One region of the Staphylococcus coagulans genome, then DNA from elsewhere that is predicted to be linked to it. Evidence: riboswitches for the same ligand, from Rfam matches in the RefSeq annotation. Region 1 holds a riboswitch; the other holds the start of a gene.
What was found. A riboswitch is a leader RNA that binds a small molecule or an ion and turns the genes downstream of it on or off. The one in region 1 is predicted to bind FMN.

Region 2: linked by a shared signal. The riboswitch ahead of ribD (bifunctional diaminohydroxyphosphoribosylaminopyrimidine deaminase/5-amino-6-(5-phosphoribosylamino)uracil reductase RibD) and the one ahead of KM149_RS06490 (ECF transporter S component) in region 1 are both predicted to bind FMN.

What each region holds. Positions count from the first base shown of each region.
Region 1 is NZ_CP092966.1:1,363,560-1,368,620, reverse strand. It holds gene KM149_RS06500 (helix-turn-helix domain-containing protein) at 1-868, opposite strand, end outside; gene KM149_RS06495 (ferredoxin) at 973-1,221, shown strand; gene KM149_RS06490 (ECF transporter S component) at 1,544-2,089, opposite strand; FMN riboswitch at 2,154-2,297, opposite strand; gene KM149_RS06485 (ATP-binding protein) at 2,801-4,543, opposite strand; gene KM149_RS06480 (response regulator transcription factor) at 4,527-5,061, opposite strand, start outside.
Region 2 is NZ_CP092966.1:1,085,407-1,090,467, reverse strand. It holds gene ribB (3,4-dihydroxy-2-butanone-4-phosphate synthase) at 1-916, opposite strand, end outside; gene KM149_RS05160 (riboflavin synthase) at 931-1,560, opposite strand; gene ribD (bifunctional diaminohydroxyphosphoribosylaminopyrimidine deaminase/5-amino-6-(5-phosphoribosylamino)uracil reductase RibD) at 1,565-2,611, opposite strand; FMN riboswitch at 2,752-2,884, opposite strand; gene KM149_RS05150 (FAD/NAD(P)-binding protein) at 3,151-4,716, opposite strand; gene KM149_RS05145 (osmoprotectant ABC transporter substrate-binding protein) at 4,941-5,061, shown strand, end outside.

The sequences.
Region 1 (5,061 bases):
CTTTATAACGTTTTAAACGCTGATACGGTTCAGCATTATATTGATTAATAAATTCTTGATTAAAGTGATGGAGAAAATCCTGATAGTTATGCATTTGATTTTTCATAAATAAATCTAAAATATGATCCTCGATTGTATTTTCTCTCACACCTTCAATTTGAGCAATTTTTTGGAGGGTGTAGCCTTGATTCAATAGTTGCGCTGTCCGATGAACCGGTTGTGAAACGTCAAGTCTCAGTGCACATTGTGAAAGTATAGGAAAGTCACCGCTTTCGTTTATCATTATATAAATTTGAACAAGTTCTTCGTAAAACATTTTGAATAAATCGTCGCTCTCGATAGATTCAATCATACTGATTTGGGTAAAAGTATACATCGGCTCATCAAAACCTGTTAATAAATAATGGGTACAAATTTTTTCTCGTTGTGCTTCTAATTTTTGATAAAGCGTACGCAATTCTTGCTCTAATTGAGATAAAATATTTTCTGTTTGATCAGATTGATAAATTTGCTTTACAACATGATGGACTTCAGTTTGAGAAGAAATCGGTTGAAAAGTCATTTGATTGTGTCTGGCATATGAATAAGTTTGTATGAGTAGTTGTATTGCATTAAAAGAAGCTTGTAAACATGGAAAAGTAATTTGATTTGTTATTTTTAGGTCGGTTGTAACGGGTTCTTCTTTAATGATTTCTTCAAAAGTTTGCATTTTAAGCTTAGGTGCACAACCATATAAAGACAACAGATTTAAAGAGACAGCATCAAAAAAAGTTTGATGAGATTTTTTTCCTATGATAATATTAAAGATGCTTTTTTTAGTTTTGTAGGCTGATGCATGATGATATGCATAATTAATTAAGTGTTTCATCATTAGACCTCATTCTAAAACGAATATATTGAAAATTTAAGTACACAGAACTACAATAAAATTATAATGTTAGTGTGGCACTTTGAAAAGGGAGGCGAAAAAAATTGGCTAAATATACGATAGTTGATATGGATACTTGTATCGCTTGTGGTGCATGTGGTGCAGCGGCTCCAGATATTTATGACTACGACGATGAGGGTATCGCATATGTGATTTTAGATGACAACCAAGGTACAACGCCAGTACCAGAAGAATTGTATGAAGACCTTGAAGATGCTTTTGAAGGTTGCCCTACTGATTCTATTAAAGTTGAAGAGGAATCATTTGACGGCGATGCACTCAAATTTGAGTAGACAATAAACAGAGATGATTGCTAGAGACAAGATGTCTTTAATATAAATATAAAACAATTGAATGTCTAAGTATAGACAGAAGTTGAGTGGATGTTTTCATGTTGTACATCCTACTCAACTTATTTATTTTAAAGTTGTAAATGGTGCGTTCAGCTACACTTGTCATTAAAATTTCCGCATAAAAAAAGAGATGTATCTTCTACAATTTGTGAAGAGGCATCTCTTTTTTGTTTGATAACAACATCAACGTTAAGCAAAGTCATCTAGGTTGATTCGGCTTTGTGTCAGACTACCCACTCATGCGCTTCGTTTTGATATGTTTTTATTTTAGAATGTGGCCAATACGTCGATGTAACAATATAAAGATAACTGATACTAACGCACCTTTAATGATATTGAAAGGAATGATGCCCGCTGCAATGATAAGCTTTAGATTATTCGCTACATCGGCTAAATTCATAATCATTCCAAACAATGGAAGCAGTACGAAATAATTTAAAATGCTTAGTAAAATAGTCATAGCTAATGTCCCAACGACGAGGCCAATGATTAATTGATGTGTTGTTTGGCGTGATTGATATACCCAATAACTCACTAATAACAATGTTGTTCCAGCTAAGAAGTTGGCAACTGGTCCAACAGGATCACTCACATTGAAGAAGAAATTAAGTAAATTCTTAATTAATTCTACTAAAACGCCAGCAATGGGTCCTAAAGTAAAAGTAGCTAATAAAGATGGTACATCACTAAAGTCAATCGTTAAATATGGCGGTAAAAATGGAAGAGGGAATTTAATAAACATTAAGACAACCGATATGGCACTTAACATTCCCACAATAATCAAATGTCGTGTTTGCTTTTGTTTCATGAAAAAACCTCCTATTAAATTCATCTTAGTTGAATAGGAGGATTAAAAAGCAACACAAATAAACCTCCATCTTCTCCCATCCAGACTTTACTGTCGGCTCTAGAATCTCACTAGATCAGCCACAAAACATCAAGATTTTGATTTTTTGCAGGTCGCAGGCTTTAAATTTACTGCCGGTTGGGAATTGCACCCTACCCCGAAGATGAATTCGTTTTTCTATTTTAATGAGTATAGTGTACATGAGAATCCAGTCCAAAACAATGTTTTTGCAATCATTTGACAGTGAGCTTCTTTGAGAGGATGGTTTTATTTGAAATTTATACTATGATGCAATGCCGATTGTGATTGACGTAAAAAACAGATATAAGCGTATTATCTCTTTAATTATAAGTTGTCGGATACTTCTAATTGTAGAAAGGATTGTGCGCTTTTTGTATCAAATATGAATTTGGGAAATACAATATTTAATCACTTTTCCTTCTTGAACGCGCTTGCTTAGAGGACAAAAGCTATAGGCTAAGTTACTTCGTTATAAAAGCGAAGTTATACAATATGAAGTTTTATCATAAAAAGAAAGTGCTCAGACGATTTCTATTAAAAATCATCTGAGTACTATTGATTTTGGATTTGATGTCCTAATCTTATTGGTCTACTAAAGTGTGATAAGTATTAAGTAGATAAGAAAACGGTCACTTTATGATTTTTTAAACTTTATGCCTTCTTTTTAGGCAGTGTGATGGTAAAGATTGTTCCCTCGTTGATACGACTGTCAACATCGATGTGGCCACCATGCGCTTCAATAATCATTCGCGTGATAAATAGCCCAAGTCCAGTACCTTGTTTTCCGCGTTTACGAGCGGCATCAACTTTATAAAAGCGTTCAAAAACTTTTTCTAAATGTTCGGATGGAATACCCACACCTGTATCTTTAACGATCAAAATTTGTTGGTCTACAGTTGATTTCGCATGAATAGATATCGTATCCCCTGGTTGTGTGTATCGAGATGCATTATCAACTAAGTTAGTTAGTACTTGCTCCATACGATCAAAGTCATAATACCAAGGTGACGCCATTTCACCATCAAGTTGAAAATCAAGATGTAAATCGAGCTCATAAGCTTGTTGTCTATATTTAATCGCCATTTTTTTAATTAAATCACTCATAGGCTGGACTTCTTGCGTTACATTTAGGCCTTCAGCATCCATTTTTGCTACGTTTAACAGTTCATTAACGAGTCGACTGAGGCGCTTAGATTCATCTAAAACGATAGACAAAAATTCATTAATTTCATCAGGTTCTGTGACCACGCCATCAACAATTGACTCGGTATAGCCTTGTAATAAAGAAATAGGTGTTCTAAGTTCATGAGAGACACTAGCAATAAAATCTTTCTTCACTTGTTCAAGCTCATGTTCATTCGTCATATCTCTGATGATTACCACAAGTCCACCTTCACCATTCGTTTGAATATTATGAATGTAACTCATAATGACCACATAAAAACGTTGATTCATTTCATATTCTCTGAATTCTGTACTTTGACTTTTAAAAGTATCATCAATCTGTTGATCGAACATCTCTTTATCATGCGCGTTCATTTCTGACAACATCCGTTGCGCGAGCTGATTTGAGATGATAGTTTGTCGTTGGTGATTAATCCCTAGCACACCTTCAACCATTGAATTAATTAATGTATCTCGAATATTTTTAGAAGTGACTAATGCATCGATATGATTTTGGATGCTTCGACTCATTTTGTTAAAAGTCATCGCCAATTCGCCAATTTCATCTTTTGTTTGGACGGGGACACGCTTATCATAATTTCCACGTGCGACCTCTCTTGCCTGCGTTTTAAGTTGACGTAAAGGATGGGTAATACGTGTTGATAAGAAAAATGCGAAAACGGTCGTAACTGCTAAAAAGACGACAGCAGTAATTAAAATAATGATGGTAATAATGTTATTTGTTTCATCAATGCTTTTTAAGTCTTGATAAATAAAAATAACAGAAGCTTTGCCGGTTGAATCTTTCGACGGATACCCAAGCAATACAAAAGTGTGCTTTTTCCCATCAATATTAAACATGACATGTTGAAGTTTCGATTTGTTTTGTGTTAAAACTTTATCAAATAATGCATGGTGATTGATTTCTTTTAACATTTTAGATTTGACCATATCGTGCTCGTTGATATGAAGGCGATCGGGTAAGATAATGAGACCTTTATTATTTTCCAATAGGTCTTCACTATGTTCAATCGCAATTTTACGATTATGACTATTTTCAATCACTTTACTTACATTTTCAGCACTTTTATAGAGAGAGCGTTCTGTTTCTTGCGTAAAATAATATTGGAAAAATGTGATGAGCGCAGCACTTAATAAAATTAAAACTGTCGTTACTATTAATAAAATAGTTAACCACAGTTTTATAACGACATTATTGAGTCGTTTCATCCGACTGAATAACTTCAAACTTATAGCCTACTCCCCATACAGTTTGAATCATTTTAGCTGCATCTGCAGAAACTCGATTCAGTTTTTCACGCAAGCGTTTGACATGTGTATCCACAGTTCTTAAATCACCGTAAAATTCATAGTGCCAAACTTCTTTTAATAATTGCTCTCTATCAAAAACTTTATTTGGCGTTTTAGCTAAAAAGATGAGTAGCTCATATTCTTTAGGTGTTAAATTCACTGGTGTTTCATCCGCTAAAACTTTATGCGCATCATTGTCAATTGTGAGGTGTTTAAACTCAACCATGTCACGCGCATGAGGTTCATTTTGTTCAGCTGTTGCCGATTGTGTCCGGCGTAAAAGTGCTTTGACACGTAAAACGACTTCGCGAGGTGAAAAAGGTTTAACAATATAATCATCTGCACCGGATTCAAAACCTTCAACACGATTATTTTCTTCACCTTTAGCTGTAAGCATAATAATTGGCGTATCTTTCGTTTCGCGTAATTTCATCGCA
Region 2 (5,061 bases), 280 kb from region 1:
GTTCATACGCTTTTAATTTATTCATTAAGCCAATGCCTCTACCTTCTTGGGGTAAGTATAAAATCATACCACCATGTTGTTCAATATAGGCCATTGCTGCTTCAAGTTGATCTCCACAATCACAGCGTGCACTATGAAAAATATCTCCTGTAGCACAAGCAGAATGAATACGTACATTCATCGTTGGGTGAATTTCACCCTTAACAATAGCTAAATGTTCGGTACCATCTATATTAGAAGTAAATCCATACATATCAAAAGTACCAAATCGCGTAGGTAACTTAACTTTCGCTTGCTCAGTTATGATTTTGCGATTCACTTTAATGTATCCAACAAGATCCTCAATAGAAATCATTTTCAATTGATGCATCTCTTTGAACTGGTCAAGTTGCGGGCCTTTAGCCATTGTTCCATCTTCATTCATAATTTCACAAATTAATCCTGCAGGTGTGGCACCTGTTAACCGTGCTAAATCAGTTGTGGCTTCTGTATGACCACGACGTTCTAAAACACCATGCTTTTTTGCAATCAACGGAAATAAATGGCCCGGTTGATTAAAGGTATATTGGTCCATTTGTTCATCGATTAAAGCACGCGCAGTATGCATCCTTTCATAAGCGCTAATCCCAGTGGTCGATTGAATATGGTCAATACTTTGTGTAAAAGCAGTGCCATGCGGATCATTATTGTGTTTAACCATTCCATCCAATCCTGCTTTTTCAGCGATTTCTTTTGTGATAGGTGCACATATAAGTCCTCTTCCATGTTTAGTCATAAAATTAATGGTGTCATCGTGCATCCACTCCGTTATAGCAACGAGGTCGCCTTCATTTTCACGATCTTCATCGTCTACAACAATAATCATTTCTCCATTTTTTAAAGCTCTGAGCGCTTCATCAATTGTATCTAATTTCATTACTTACGCCTCCATTAAAATCCTGCTTTCAGCAAATCTTCCATTGATAAGTCTGATTTTTGTGTTGTTATCGATTGGACATATTTAAATAACATGTCCGTCTCTAAATGAACAGGATCTCCTTGTTTCTTCGTAGATAAAGTTGTAGATTTTCTTGTTTCTGGAATTAAATGAATGTCAAAAGCATGAGGGTGCTTTTTAAAAATCGTTAAACTGATACCGTCAACAGCAATAGAGCCTTGTGAAATCATTTGTTCCATTAAATGAGTAGGTGCTTCAATCGTATAAATCCATTCATTTTGTGATGATTGAATTTGTTTGATACGACCTTTCCCGTCTACATGGCCTTGCACAAAGTGACCTCCTAAGCGGCCAGTTGCTAATAACGCGCGCTCAAGATTGACTTTATCTCCTGTCTTAAGTTCAGCAAGATATGTTTTATTTTCAGTACCTAAAATAACTTCCACTGAAAAACTGTGTGCATTAAAAGTAGTTACCGTTAAGCACGTGCCGTTGACACTTATTGAATCACCAATATGCATATCCGTTAATATATGTTGACACTGTATAGTCAGTTCAGTTGTGGGATTTTGCTTTTGAATTTTTTCAATTGTACCTATTTCTTCAACGATACCTGTGAACATGGATTCACTTCCTCTTCATTCGTAATTTCATGTCGGTATCTATTATTTCACTGTGTACAATTTCAAATTGTGGTAGTTGGTCTAAAGGCATTACATCATTTGTTTGATAAAATTGATATTTACCTTGACCACCTATGATTTTCGGGGCTAAATATAGGATGAAGTTTGTCACATCAAGTGACGCTAAAAATTGTGATGTCACGTTCGGTCCGGCTTCAACAAGTATCCGACCGAAACCTTTTTGAAATAAATCTTTTAATATAAAATCAACATTTAATTGATTCGCTTTAATAATATGAATATGGTCTTCTGTCGATGTTAAACTATGGTTTTCGGTATAAATATAAATCGGTGTCGTTTCATCTTTAAAGAGTTGCGCATTCCAATTTACGTCACCAGAACGCGAAAGAATGACCTTTGCCGGATGATGTCCATCTTCGATACGCGTTGTCAAACTTGGATTATCTTTGCGAAGCGTCCCATTACCAGTGATAATAGCATCATGATTATGCCTCAAATTAAAAACATCTTGCTTCACAGCTTTTGAAGTAATCCACTGACTCTCTTCAAGATCTGTAGCTTGTTTGCCATCTAAACTTGCACTGACTTTGACAGTTACAATAGGTCGTCCCTCTGATTTACTTTTGAAAAAGTCAGCATATAAATCCAAGGCTTGTTTCATCGGACGGTATTCTACATCAATACCCGCTTCCACCATCATTTGGTGACCCGCTGTATCTAAAGTGATGTCTTTAGCTGCGTATACCACCTTTTTAATCCCTGTGTCGATGATTCTTTTGGCACAAGGCGGTGTACTTCCATAATGAGAACAAGGCTCTAATGATACATAAATCGATGCATCTTTTACATTTGCTTCACCAGCCATATCAATGGCTTGAATTTCAGCATGTTTGTCGCCTTTTCTCAAATGTGCGCCTAATCCAATGATTCTACCGTTTTTAACAACAACAGCGCCTACAGGAGGATTCGTTCCTGTTTGGCCGTTGACCATTTGTGCGAGTTGTATTGCTTGTTCTAAATAATTTTCCAATCTTTCACCTCAATAAAAAAACCACTCGTTTAAAATCGAGTAGTGGGAATTAGAAATCGCTATCTCTTTAAAGACAGTCGGATTCATATATCATTTGGTACGACAAATAAGCTTCACAATACTTTGTGAAATTGCCATACCTATTCTTCCTCCCATCCAGACTTTAACTGTCGGCTCTAGATTCTCACTAGATCAGCCATATCGCTTTGCAATATGGGTCGCAGGCTTTAATTTACTGCCGGTTGGGAATTTCACCCAGCCCCGAAAGAATATATGAAATTGTATTGAGTATAAAAGATACGCATGGACTGTCAAAGCCCATGCGTCTATATTACCGTAACTTTTTAAATTTTACAATTGTTTGAATATAAAATCAGGAATTAAACTTATTCTATAAAAATCATTTTTACATAATAATATAGCTTTTTAAAACTATGCCCTGCCAATGTATAACAATCATATTGACTCTTTGAAGAAAGTAGACACAATCTTCTTGACAAAACAGACGAATCATATTGTCATCTTTTAAGTTGGACAACTTATTTTTTCTTTTTCTTTTTCTTCTTTTTATCTTTTTTCTTTTTTTGCGCCTTTTTCTGTGCTTTCTTTTTCTCTTTATCAAGTGCTTTTTTAGCTTTATAGGTGTCATATAAATTGTCGACAGCTCTTACTGCTTGTTGAACAATCATTGTGACACCGTTGCGCTCAAAATTGACACCATTGGTAATTTGACCAATTGCTCTTAAATTGCGCAATGTACCATACAATGGACTAATCACTTCATTTGTCGACGGTACAATTTGAATTCCTCCCATTGGATGCGGTTGTATAATTTCTCGATTCGCAACATCCAACAATAAGGCATCGTCATCATCTAACTGACTCAAATGTTTTTTCGGACCCGTAGCATTGATGACAATATCCACTTTTAATTCATCCTCTTTATTTTTAAAGGCAAGTCGGTATTTACCATAATATTGGCGTACATTTTCGAGTCCGGATAATATTTCTAAATCACCAGCTTTAATTGCGTCAATCAACAATAAAGCTGTTTCTCTCGGCATCGGATTTGTATTTTCTTTTAAATATCTATGGTACTTAGATATAAATTGTGTTTGACCTTCACGACTCAAACTGTTCCAAATCCAATCCATATTTTCTTTTAATGCCTCAAACACACTCTGCAAAGCCCCTAATTCTTCAGGGTGATTCAAGTCATAATTTAAATCACGGATCGCATCATACTTTCGACGTTTAAGTAGTTTTTGAAGTGGAATCTCTCGCGCTTCACATTCTTTTTTAAATAATTCCACCGCATCTTCTAATGGAACCACACCCATATTTTCTGCTTTTAACTGGTCAAAATTTTCAAGTGTAAGATATTTGAATTCAATCGTTTGCATCTCACCCCGGACACTTGGCAACTTACCACCGCGACTCGCCATAATAATAGGCTTTTTCTGATGATGAGACAATGTATATCGAATGACGTCTAAACTTGCCAGACCCGTACCGATTATGGCGATTGTGTCATCTTTTTTAACTTCTGACAGTGTTTGATTAGCCGGGTAAGGCGCTTGAATATACCCTTTTTGACCTTTGAGTTGGTATGGATCGTGATATGACATCGTACCAATTGTAAAAAACACATAGTCATAGTCTTTACAAGATTCCACTTCATCATCGGTACATACAATGATTCGCTTAGGAATAATTTCATTGGCTTGCTCTTCAATATACATATGTTTAACTTCTTTTTTAATTACATTTACATTGTCGAATTCATGATCAAATTGTTCTAAATAGCTTTTCATGTAATGACCAAATACATAACGCGGTAAGTAGTCCGCATCACCGTAATTAAAAGTATCTTGTTCGTTATACCATTCTCTAAATTCTAAAATATTATCTATATTCAATGACAACATATCAACTGGTACATTGATGAGCAAATCCTCACTATCATTTTGAAAGGGCTTGCCTTGTCCCATATTTTCCTCGTTATCATAAATATCTAATTGAATTTTCTTAAAATGCTTATATTTAACTAATTGTCTGAGCACACTCACACCTGCTGTGCCCATTCCTATAATGGCTACTCTCATCTTACATCATCCTTATTTTAAGTATCTCACTCAAATTCATTATACCCTTAATAATAAGAAATAATGAAAAAACGTTATTTTTATATCCAATTGTGATAAAGAACAATAAAAAAATTACTATGGTATAATAATCTCACAAGATATTTTTACCCTTTTTGTTTAATTGAAGTATGATATTAATATTCGGAGGCTTTGTCATCGTGTATAAAAAATTGGCTTTATTTATGTTAAGTTTGATTATTTTGTCTGGTTGTTCACTTCCCGGTTTAGGTGGAACTTCAAAAGATAGTGTAAAAATTACGGCTCTATCAACAAGTGAATCACAAATTATGGCTCACATGGTCC